2 regions of the Kosakonia radicincitans DSM 16656 genome follow, and region 2 is predicted to be linked to the other one. Evidence: riboswitches for the same ligand, from Rfam matches in the RefSeq annotation. Region 2 holds a riboswitch; the other holds the start of a gene.
What was found. Region 2 has a riboswitch for fluoride ahead of Y71_RS25085 (DHHA2 domain-containing protein). Riboswitches for the same ligand answer to the same signal wherever they lie in the genome.
Positions count from the first base shown of each region.

Region 1: it holds a riboswitch for fluoride, as region 2 does, so the genes downstream of both, crcB (fluoride efflux transporter CrcB) here and Y71_RS25085 (DHHA2 domain-containing protein) in region 2, are expected to answer to the same signal.

Region 1 covers NZ_CP018016.1:4,447,390-4,453,316, reverse strand. The annotation lists gene Y71_RS21420 (aromatic alcohol reductase) at 1-260, shown strand, start outside; gene zinT (metal-binding protein ZinT) at 284-928, opposite strand; gene mntP (manganese efflux pump MntP) at 1,153-1,722, shown strand; fluoride riboswitch at 1,753-1,822, shown strand; gene crcB (fluoride efflux transporter CrcB) at 1,901-2,278, shown strand; gene Y71_RS21400 (hypothetical protein) at 2,519-2,857, shown strand; gene Y71_RS21395 (Rdx family protein) at 3,282-3,566, opposite strand; gene Y71_RS21390 (TonB-dependent receptor domain-containing protein) at 3,795-5,927, shown strand, end outside.
Region 2 covers NZ_CP018016.1:5,216,675-5,222,601, reverse strand. The annotation lists gene Y71_RS25095 (FAD-dependent oxidoreductase) at 1-447, shown strand, start outside; gene nhaA (Na+/H+ antiporter NhaA) at 576-1,745, opposite strand; fluoride riboswitch at 2,030-2,098, shown strand; gene Y71_RS25085 (DHHA2 domain-containing protein) at 2,176-3,084, shown strand; gene tnpC (IS66 family transposase) at 3,216-4,754, opposite strand; gene tnpB (IS66 family insertion sequence element accessory protein TnpB) at 4,804-5,151, opposite strand; gene tnpA (IS66-like element accessory protein TnpA) at 5,148-5,540, opposite strand; gene Y71_RS25065 (universal stress protein) at 5,603-5,927, shown strand, end outside.

The sequences.
Region 1 (5,927 bases), 770 kb from region 2:
TTGCCGGGGAAACGCTCTCGTATGCCACGCTTGCGGATACCGTTGAAGCCGTAACAGGGCAGGCATTTAAAAGAGGCGTTTATACGCTGCCCGCGTTAACGGATGCATTGCGCCTGCAACCGGAGGATCAAATGTGCCGCTATCGCACCGCTTTCGCCCGCGGCGAAGGGGTCTGGTGGCCGATGGAGCAGACCTGGAACGCCCGGCATCAGATAGCGACGCAGGACGTTAAAGGCTGGTTGCAGGCACATCTGGCGTAAACAGGCTGAATCACCCGCAGGCATCAATGGTGCAGCATTTCGTCTACGATCTGCGCTTTGTTCAAATTGTACGGATAGAAGGTCGGCCAGTTATCCATCTCTTTCAGCAGCACTTGCTGGGATTCGTTGCCCATAAAAATATGGAAATGCAGCGACTGGCGCGGCGCAATAATGTGGTCGCTGAACTGCACAAATTTCGGTGCTTTTGACTGCGCGTCATTGCATTCAAACAGATAGCGCACGCCTTTCTTGCCGGAGGTGTAGGTCAGAATTTTATAACCGGCGTAGTCATAGCGGCAGCGGGTGACCGTTTTGCCGGTGTGAAACTCAATCACATTATTTTCAATGCCGATGGTATCGATGTTGGTCGCATAGCCTTTTTTGTAGTAAGTGCGGTACTCCTCCACCGTTTTGTCGCCGTGCTGCGCTTTTTTCTCCAGCACCGGATCGAGATCGCCATTCAGCAGATATGGGTTCAGCGATTGCCAGATCCCGTCCCAGTCGGACAGTGACCGATCCTTGACATCTTTATCGTCGATAATGCCTTCGCTGGCTTTGCGTTCCACCTCTGTCAGCGGCTTTCCGTGGTGATGATCGTGAGCCATGCTCTGTGTACTACCCAGTAATACGCCCATACCCAGAACAAAGGCGGATTTCTTCATGATCATACTGCGCTCCCTGATGATTTGTTATGTGATGAAATGTTATAATATAACAATATTAGAAATCATCAATGTGTGCAACATAGCTTCGGTTATAAAACATAGCATCATCTATATGTTGATGATAAATAAGTAATTTTTGCCTTTTTGTCGTTGCTGTGGCACCATTGCCGCTCTTTTCGCAGCGCAGTGTTTTTCCCCTCTGTTGAGGCGGTTTTAAAGGGTGAGCAATGAGTTTCTATGCAATGATTATTCTGGCCTTTGGGATGTCGATGGATTCCTTCGCTGCTGCCATTGGCAAGGGCGCGGTGTTACAACGTCCGCCCGTTCGCGAAGCGCTGAGAACAGGGTTGATCTTCGGCGTCATTGAGGCTATCACGCCGGTAATTGGCTGGGCTGCGGGGCTGGCCGCCAGCCAGTACATCATGCACTGGGATCACTGGATCGCCTTTGTGCTGCTGCTGGCGCTTGGCGCGCGGATGGTGAAAGAGGGGGTGAGCAAATCGCCTGACGAAAACGTTGAAGCCCCGCGCCGTCACGGTTTTTGGCTGCTGGTGACCACCGCCATTGCCACCAGTCTGGATGCGATGGCCGTGGGTGTCGGGTTGGCGTTTCTCAACGTGAATATCGTGGTGACTGCGCTGATGATTGGCCTTGCGACAACGATTATGGCGACTACGGGTATGCTGCTGGGGCGTTTTCTTGGCGCGGCGATCGGCAAATGGGCGGAAGTGCTCGGCGGCGTGGTGCTGATGGGTATCGGCAGTTTAATTCTGGTTGAGCACTTAGGCTTACTGTAACTTGCCTGCAGGGGCAAAATCATTAACAATGCGCCAGAAGGTGATGGCGTTCCACCTTACCCAACCGCTTCCTGGAGAAGCTGATGACGCCTGATATGACTCTTAAATGGAGGCATGTCGGGCGTTTTTCTTTTGTCCCTCCCGCATGCCTCAACGTGATGTATTGATGAGGAAAAACATGCTGAAGTCTTTATTTGCCGTCATTGTGGGTGGTTCCGCAGGCTGCGTTATCCGCTGGCTGCTCTCTCTACGTTTAAATGCGCTTTTTCCCAATCTGCCGCCGGGTACGCTGCTGGTTAACCTGCTGGGTGGCATGATCATTGGTGGCGCGCTGGCGTTCTTTACGCGCCAGCCGCATCTCGATCCCACCTGGCGATTGCTGATCACCACGGGCCTGTGCGGCGGCATGACAACTTTTTCAACCTTCTCGCTGGAGATTTTCGCGCAGTTGCAAACGGGAAATTATCTGTGGGCAATGACCTCCGTGCTGGTGCACGTACTGGGCTCGTTGCTGATGACGGCGCTGGGTTTTACGCTGATTAACGCACTGTATTGAGACTGTATGCAGGGGAAGGTAAATATCTTCCCCTCTCTTTAACCGTAAAAATACCAGGACTATTGGCAACATTTTTATTTTAATCTTGCGAAGATGTTTTTTCCTATTTTTTTAATGGCGCTATGAGTGAGTATTGACTAATGCCACTAAATAAGCAGAATTAGGAACATTGACGCAACGGACATGCACGATATAGCCCGTAATAATTATTAAGAATAAGCGCTTTAGCAATATCAGTTGGTGGAAAAATCTGATAGCAGAAAATATTATATTTTTGATTTTTTTGTTTTATTTGGCTTGCCGGGAAACGGTAAGCCAGAACGGTTCGCAGGCCAGGTTTTTCGCCATTTACATGTGAGTCTGGAGTGGTTGATGGGCAAAGAGCAAGAGAGTTACGGAATGCACGATTTTTTCAGAGGTGACACTTCTGGCCATGAAATGATTGAGCGCTATACGTATGTGAAAATTATTAATTTTGATGCGACTGACACGATTAATTTTGAGTTTTCGCCGTATCAAAAATATTTTATTTCAATTATGGCGAATCGCAAACCACCTGCCGAAAATAGCACTCAATAACTTCCATTACTGAATGTAAAAATAAATTTACTGGCAGTGCAGCGAACGCTCAATGTACTGCCCGTAATTGAATGAAAAACCCGAAAAAAGAACCCTCAGACACAGGAAATCCGCTCTGTGTCTGAAGGCATGCAAGTGCATCTTCGTTACTAACAATGAGCGTGCTAACAAATTGTAAAACGATGATCAGAATATCCCTGTAAAACAGGGATTTGTAATGAAAATAAAAGATCTTTGTGAATGAATATTTTCATCGTTAACACATTGAAATTATTGATAATCTGAACATATTTCATCCATTCTGACGTTTGAAACCCTGGTGTCGCATTTGCAGCCGCCCCTTGCGGGCGGCTTTTTTTTACCTGCTAAAACTTTTTATTGGTCGCAATGCGCATCATCAATGACTGCCTGCGCAGCTTGACGCTTAATCGCTTTTTTTCTCTACGTGCCCGAGCGGTTTTTCCGGGAAGCAGTAGTCGCGCACGCGGCGTTTTAACTCTGCAGCATCGGGAAAACCGCCTTCCTGCTTACGATCCCAGATGACTGTGCCATCGATATCAATCACAAAAATTCCGCCTGTGCCGGGGATCAGACGCACCGATCCGAGATCGGTACTGAACGTATGTAGCAGTTCTTGCGCCATCCAGCTGGCGCGCAGCATCCAGTTACACTGCGAGCAATAATGTAAAGTAATCGCCGGTTTGTTCATTTTCTCGTCCCTCCAAAAGGCGAATCAGACAGCAAAGTGTATGCAAAGTGCGGACACAAAGGTGAGAAATTTATGAATTCATTGCAAGTGATAATCATTATCATTACTATCTGAGCTCATAACATAACGATAACCTGCATTTTTGTCCTGACGTATTCTCGTTTCGTGGAACGACTGGAAGTAAGACGTGAGCCTGATACTAATAAATTCTAAGGCTTACAAAATATTATGTGTAAATCGCAACTTTCTCCGCGTCGCTTCAGGAAGCGCGTGGTGGTGACTTCATTACTCGCAGCCCTGTATCAGAACACCGCGCTGGCAGCGGATACCGATACCTCGACGACTACCGCAACGAATGCGAAACAGGATACGGCCGAACAGATGGTCGTTACGGCGCCTGCACCGGTGCTGAAAGCAGGAAGTAGCCATTCCGTTAGCGCACAGGATTTACAAAACAAAGGCGCGAAAGATTTCGGCTCTATCATGCGTTACGAGCCGCTGATTAGCGCGACCGGCGCAAGCGGCGGTTCTGGTAACGGCAAAAGTGGTTTTGACCGTGGTGGTTACACCGGTTACAACATTCGCGGCCTGGAAAGTAACCGCGTGGGAATTGATGTTGATGGCATTCCGCAGCCGGATGCAACCGGCCGTAGCTACGTCAGCCGCGCGGGCCTGAACACCTTCGGCATTGGCCGTGACTATATCGATCCGTACATGTACGGCAATGTGGATATTCAGTCCGGCGCGACGCCCACCGATCAAGCAAACACCTCGATTGGCGGCAACGTCTCCTTCCGCCCGAAATCACCGGACGATTATCTGCACCCGGGTAAAAACAGCTACTTTGGTTACCAGAGCGATTATGACTCCGCCGATCGTAGCTGGCACAACGGCGTGACCGGCGCGGCAGGGGATGAAACCCTGCGCGGTATCTTTGTTTATAGCCGCCGCGATGGTCAGCAAACCCGCAACAACAGCGGCTCCATTGATGCGTACCCGGCGAACTGGCACTCCGATGCGATGATGGCCTCCGGTATCTGGCAGCCAAACGATGAGCATAAACTGACCGGTACGCTGGATTACTACCACAAAACCAATCACACCCATTACGACTCATGGAACAGCAGCGGCAGCACCATCCTCGGCGACGCACAGCAAACCAGCCAGACCCGCCGCTGGGGCGTCAGCCTGAAAGATGACTGGACGCCAATGAACGACTGGCTGGACAGCATGTCCAGCAAAGTTTATTACCAGCACACCGAAGCGCATGACCGCACTTACATGCCGGACAGCACCACCGCCACCATGGAAACGGTGTACTCCAATTACGATACCGATACCTGGGGCATACAGAATGCGCTGGCGAAAACCCTTGGCCGCCACGATCTGAGCGCCGGTTTCAACGCCAGCACCACCAAAACCAAACGTCCGTTTAACCAGTCGCCGGTGCCGAGTATCTACAGCGAAATCATGCAGCCGGAAGCGGACAGCAAAAGTTACACGCTGGGCGCATTCGTGCAGGATCAGATTAACTTCGATGCAGATGGCCACCATTTTGCCATCATTCCTGGCGCGCGCGTTGTTCATCAATCAATGAAACCGGATAACCTCTCCAGTCTGACGACCAACAGTACCGCGCTGGATGAGTCCGAAGTCTCCACTCTGTACGGAAAAAATTCCGACACCCAACTGTTGCCGTCGTTAACCTTCCAGTACGACATCACGCCGCGCCTGATGACCTACCTGCAATACAAACGCGGTGCCGAGTTCCCGAATGCCAGCCAGCTTTACGGCTCCTGGAACCTGGGTTCCAGCTATGCGGGTCGCCAGCAGTATGCGCTGATCGGCAACACCGATCTGAAAACCGAAACCAGCAATAACGTTGAATGGGGCATGAAAGGGGAGGTCACCGAAGGCGTTACGCTGCATACCGCGCTGTTCTACAACAGCTACAAAAACTTTATCGCATATACCCGTTATACGCGTGCCAATAACCCGGATAAATTCACCAACGTTCCGTCGAACATCTACACCACTTATCAGGCGGAAAACCGTGATAAAGCCTTTATCTACGGCGGCGAAATCAGCGCGAAATTTAACTTTGGCACCTGGTTTGAGCAGGTCGATGGTCTGAGCGCCACGCTGGCTTACGGCTACACCGAAGGGAAATCGAAATCCAGCTATATGGGCGACAAATACATCGATCTCGACAGCGTCGCGCCGATGAAAGCGATCGTGGGCGTCGCCTGGGACGATCCGGCGAAACGCTACGGTACTGCGCTGACAGCCACCTTTGTGAAAGGTAAACGCGCCACCGCCACCAGCCGCGAGTCTTACACCAATACCGGCTCCGCGATTAAT
Region 2 (5,927 bases):
GTCCTGGCTGTCGCACAGCGCGCGGGGCTTACCGTCAACGATCTCGAGCATCTGGAGCTGACCTATGCTCCTCCTTTTAACAGTGCAAGGGACGTCGTTAACCAGGCTGGAATGGTGGCGGCAAATGTCATCAAGGGAGATACGGTCATCAGTCATGTCAGCGATGTGTTACAACGGGAACCGGGCAGTTATTGTTTAGTTGATATTCGGTCTCCTGCAGAACTGAAACAATTTGGTGAATATCCTGACGCGCTATCCATCCCTCTTGATTCCCTGCGGGAGAATCTTGAAAAATTACCTGAAGATAAAGATATTTTTATCGGTTGTCAGAGTGGCCTGCGCGGGCATGTGGCATACCGTATTCTGCAGGCTCACGGCTTCCGGACATATAATCTGAGCGGTGGATTTATAACCTGGCAGGCGGTTACGGAGTCAATGAGTCAATAAGAGATGACGTGCCATTTGCATGGCACGTCATCTCCCCGTATTCATTGAATATACATTATGTGGAATGGAAAATATTCAAGAAGAATGAAAGCTTTAATAACAGCTCGACACTCAGCATTTGTTACATCTCAACGCTGACGCGGGAGCAACATGATAAGCGCCCCAGTCAACGCAGACAGAACTGATCCCACCAGTACGCCGACTTTCACTTCATCTATGAGTAACTGGCTTTCCGCAAATGCAAGGTTGCCAATGAAAAGGCTCATGGTAAAACCAATTCCGCACAGAACAGAGACGCCGTATATCTGCAGCCACGAGCTGTTTTCCGGTTTTTTGGCCAGCCCCAGACCGACAGCGAGCAGCGAAAGGCCAAAAACGCCCACCTGCTTACCCAGGAAGAGTCCCGTGGCCACACCAACTGGCACGGGTGACAGAAGATCCTCTGCGGTCAGGCCTGTGAGCGATACGCCTGCATTCGCGAAACCAAACACCGGCAGAATAAGGAAAACCACCCACGGCTCAAGACCATGTTCAAGTCGCTCCAGCGGTGAACCGGAAGTGCTGTCTGTTTTCAGCGGGATGAAAAGGGCCACCAGAATACCAGCCACCGTAGCATGAACCCCCGACTGCAGCATAAAAAACCACATCAGGCAGCCTGCAACGAGGTAGGGAAACAATCGTTTAAGGCCGGCCCTGTTCATCATGAACATCATCAGTGCGGTTACCATAGCGCCGCCCAGCATCATGAGTGAAATATGACTGGTATAAAAAATCGCAATTATCGCTACGGCCCCCATGTCATCAAGGATGGCAAGGGCAGAGAGAAAAATCTTCAGTGATGCCGGAACCCGCTTTCCCAGCAAAGTCAGCACGCCGAGCGCGAACGCAATGTCCGTCGCGGCCGGGATAGCCCATCCGCGAAGCGTCTCTGCATTACCGGCATTAAACCAGGCATAAATCAGTGCCGGCACGACAACGCCCCCCAGCGCCGCAAAACCCGGCAGGGCACGCTGGCTCCATGTTGCCAGTTGCCCGGCAAGAAGCTCCCGCTTAATCTCAAGACCGACAAAGAGAAAAAAGATGGCCATCAGGCCGTCGTTGACCCAGTGCTCCGTGGAAAGCCCGGCAGTTTTGTATTTCAGCAGTAATTCATATCCCTCAAGCAGGGGAGAGTTAGCTATCACGATGGCTGCTACAGACGCGAGGATGAGTATAATACCGCCCGCAGCCGGGGAACTGATAAACCCGCTGATAACTCCGTTAAGTTTTTTTCTGTTTGCGCGCATGGGCTGTGGCATACAACCTCCTTTCAGAATGTTTAGACCAGGCTGTTTTCCTGCGGAAAACGTGGATCTGTCCGTGAAAACACCTGGTGGATGACATTATCAGGCTTGCCTGCATGACATCGCCCACCTGAAATGATTGATAAGCAAAAAATTTTATCACAAACGTTTATCTGCACCGTTGTAATGCGAGTAAATTCCGGTAAATGCTGTACACCTTACCTTTCTCAGCCATACACCTTCATGGGCACAGGAAAAAGCCTTTGTCTGCTGACTTTCCAGAGGCGTTGAGCTATGATGTCTCTAAAGGTGATGGCGTTCCACCTTTCCCAACCGCCCCGTCCGGGGCTGATGACGCCTGATATGACTCTTGATTTTCAGGAGGTATGTCAGGCCGTCGATAAATCCTTCCGGCCTGTGTACTTCCCTTAACGGGGATACATCTTTGATTAATGTTTTTGGTCATCTTAACCCTGACAGCGACGCTGTCTGCACCGCAGCCGTGACGGCGGGCTGGCTCAACCGGTGTAACCGTCCTGCCCGTGCCTGGCGGCCCGGTGAAGCGAATCCTGAGACACGCTATATTTTTGAAGCTGCCGGGCTCTCCCTGCCGCCCCTGCTGGATATTCCACTGAAAGGTGAACCGGTATGGCTGGTCGATTTTACCGAACCGGCACAGGGGCCTGCTGATCTCCTCCAGAGCAATATCATCGGGATTATCGACCATCACCGGCTTGGCGGTCTGGTCACGCAACTGCCGCCGGAGGTCTGGATAAAACCGGCAGGCAGCAGCGCAACAGTACTCTGGCTGCTGATGGATGCAGAAATGCGCCGCACAATGCCCCCGACTCACGCCATCCTGCTTCTTGGCGCGCTGCTCAGCGACACCGTTAATCTGCGCTCACCCACCACGACGGAAGACGATATCCGTACAGCCACTGAACTCTGCGTTCTGTCGGGAGTAAAACGTAAGGCGTTTGCCCGCGGGCTACTGGCAGCCAAAACCGATATCACCGGACAGTCCACAGAACAGCTTCTGCATAAAGACCTTAAGACCTTTTCGCTCGCCGGCACGGATGTGCGTATCGCACAACTGGAGGTGAGTTCACCAGGCCAGGTCACTCCCGTACTGGATGAACTGCAAAATGCGATGGCGCAGATGGCGGTGACAACCGGAGCCGGACTTATCGTGCTGATGGTGACTGATATCCGTGAATACTTTTCAACACTGTATTTCGCCGGGCCGGAGAGTGGCAACGCGGCGCCCTGCTCCGTGCCGGACATGGTCAGCCGGAAGAAACAGCTTCTGCCCTGGCTGGAACACTTCCTCAATCAAAGCCGGAGACAGCCATGAAAATCTACACACATGCACTTGTTCTTGTTCAGGGGAAAGAGGATGGCGTCCCCTTGCTCGCACTGGCGGCAACTCTGTCCCGCCTGCTGCAAATGTAAGCGTACACCGAGGGCCGTATTGACAGGGATGTGTTATTCAGTTGGCGGTGTGATGCGCCAGGGTAGCAGTTCGCTGACCCGGTTGACCGGCCAGTCGGCGATGACGTCAAGCACATAGCGGAGGTAGCCTTCTGGATCCACGCTGTTCAGTTTGCACGTTCCGATCAGGCTGTACAGCAGTGCTCCCCGCTCACCACCATGGTCAGAACCGAAGAACAGGAAGTTTTTACGACCCAGGCTGACCGTCCGCAGGGCATTTTCAGCGATGTTGTTGTCTGCTTCGGCCCAACCATCTTCCGCATAGTACGTCAGTGCCGGCCACTGGTTAAGTGCGTACGCGAACGCTTTTGTCAGCTCCGAGTGTCGCGACAGGATTTTCATCTTTTCACGCAGCCAGCTTTCCAGGGATTTCAACAGCGGTTTCGCTTTCTGCTGACGTTCAGCAAGCCGCTGCTCTGCCGGCATTCCCCTTATATTCGCCTCTATGGCGTACAACTGACCGATCTGCCTCAGGGCTTCTTCCGTCAGGGCTGACGGGGTGCGGACGTGCACATCGTGGATCTTCCGGCGGGCGTGAGCCCAGCAGGCGGCTTCCGTTATCCGGCCATTGCGGTACAGCTCGTTGAACCCGGCGTACGCATCCGCCTGCAGCACACCGCTGAAGCCGGCAAGATGGGTCTGCGGATGGATGCCTTTTCTGTCCGGGCTGTAAGCGAACCACACCGCCGGCGCCAGCTCTGACCCGGCGTTACGGTCGTCACGAACGTAGGTCCACAACCGCCCGGTCTTCGTTTTCTTATTACCTGGCAACAGCACCGGGACAGGCGTGTCATCAGCATGGAGCTTGCCGTCAGTCAGCACATAGTCCTGAAGCGCCTCTTCCAGCGGTGACAGTAACCGGCAGCACGCATCCACCCAGCCTGACAGGAGTGAGCGGCTCAGTTCCATGCCCTGGCGGCTATATATTTCAGACTGGCGATACAGCGGTGTGTGCTCTGCATACTTTGAGGTCAGCACGCGGGCCAGCAGTCCTGGCCCTGCGATGCCCCGTTCGATGGGCCGCGAAGGCGCAGGTGCCTGTACGATAGCATCGCATTTTGTGCAGGCATGCTTTTCCCGTACAGTCCTGATAACCTGGAAGGCGCTGCGCATCAGCTCCAGCTGTTCGGCTGCATCCTCACCCAGATAACTCAGCAAGCCACCACACTCCGGGCAGCAGGGTTCTGCGGGTAATAACCGTTTTTCATCACGGGGGAGTGATTCGGGGAACGGTCTGCGGGTGCGGGTCTGACGCAGCGGACGCTGCACTGCCGGATCATCTACCCGACCAGTCAGCGTATCGCTTTCTTTCTGAAGCCGGTTCAGGTCAGCTTCCATCTGTGCGATACGGCGGGAGACCTTTTCGGAACGACTGCCGAAGTTCATTCGGCGGAGCTTATCCAGCTGTGCCTGCAGATGGTCTATTTCACGCTCCCGGTTACTCAGCTTTTCCTGCAGGGCGTGGATCAACGCTTCCTGTTCGGCCAGGCGCTGTTTCAGCAGAAGGATGTCGTCAGAAGAGGTGTCATTCATAGGCCCATATTTTACCAGGCTTATTCTGCAACAACCAGGATAAAGAGGCCTACAACATGGTCAGGGATGTCAGCAACCGCTTTGGCTGTCTCCAGTCGATACCTTCCATCAGCATCGCCAGCTGCGCCGGCGTCAGGAACACTTTGCCATCGCGTGCTGACGGCCACGCGAAGCGGCCGCGCTCCAGCCGTTTTGTCAGCAAGCACAGCCCGTCACCGGTAGACCACAGCAGTTTGACCTGACTGCCGCTGCGGCCCCGGAAGATGAAGACATGGCCGGACATCGGATCGTCTTTCAGCATCGTCTGCACCTTTGTGGCGAGACCATTGAAGCCGTTGCGCATGTCGGTGATACCGGCAACCAGCCAGATTTTGGTGCCTGTTGGTAACGGGATCACCGTTTGAGCTCCTGTATCAGAAGAGTCAGGAGTTTTTCGCTGACAGTTCCGTTGAGGTGGAGCGTTCCGTGCCGGAATGCCACCTCACAGGTGATATTGAGGGTCTCCGGCTCTTCTGCTGGCAGTTCTGACTGCACCGCCAGTGGTCCAGCAGGGGCGTCGAGTGTTACAGGAAGTAGCTGGGGAAGGTCTGTCGAAGGCAGCAGGAGTTTACCTTCACGCCACTGCTGACGCCATTTGAACAACAGATTGGCGTTAATGCCATTCTCAAGCGCCAGTTTTGAGATGGATATCCCGGGTTCGCAGGAGGCGGCAACGAGCTGATGTTTAAACTCAGGAGAATAATTAGGGCAGCCCTTACGCCTGCCGGGAGTCACATTTTTCTGCATATCTGACACTTTGGTTCCCACTACTTATTTGGTGGACACCACTTTGTCGGATGCATCAGATTATGACCAGACGGTTCACGCTGTACGCTTACCTGCAAATGAACATCACACTTGCTCATATCTGTAATGACTATCGGGAGATGAACTACATATCGGACGGCCTGATGGACGATGCCGTATCAAAAGACGTTGTTCAGGCGAAGGCGTTGTTCAGTGAGCTGACGTCCTCTGTGGCGGAGCACGTTGACGCGCGTGAGCTGGTCACCATGCGGCGTTTTGAAGATGTACAGAAATGCATTACCGACACCGGTGTGGACCTGGTGATTGCAGGCCACCGGAACCGTTTTATGGGAGCACTGACGTCCCGTTCGGCTGAATACGTTAACC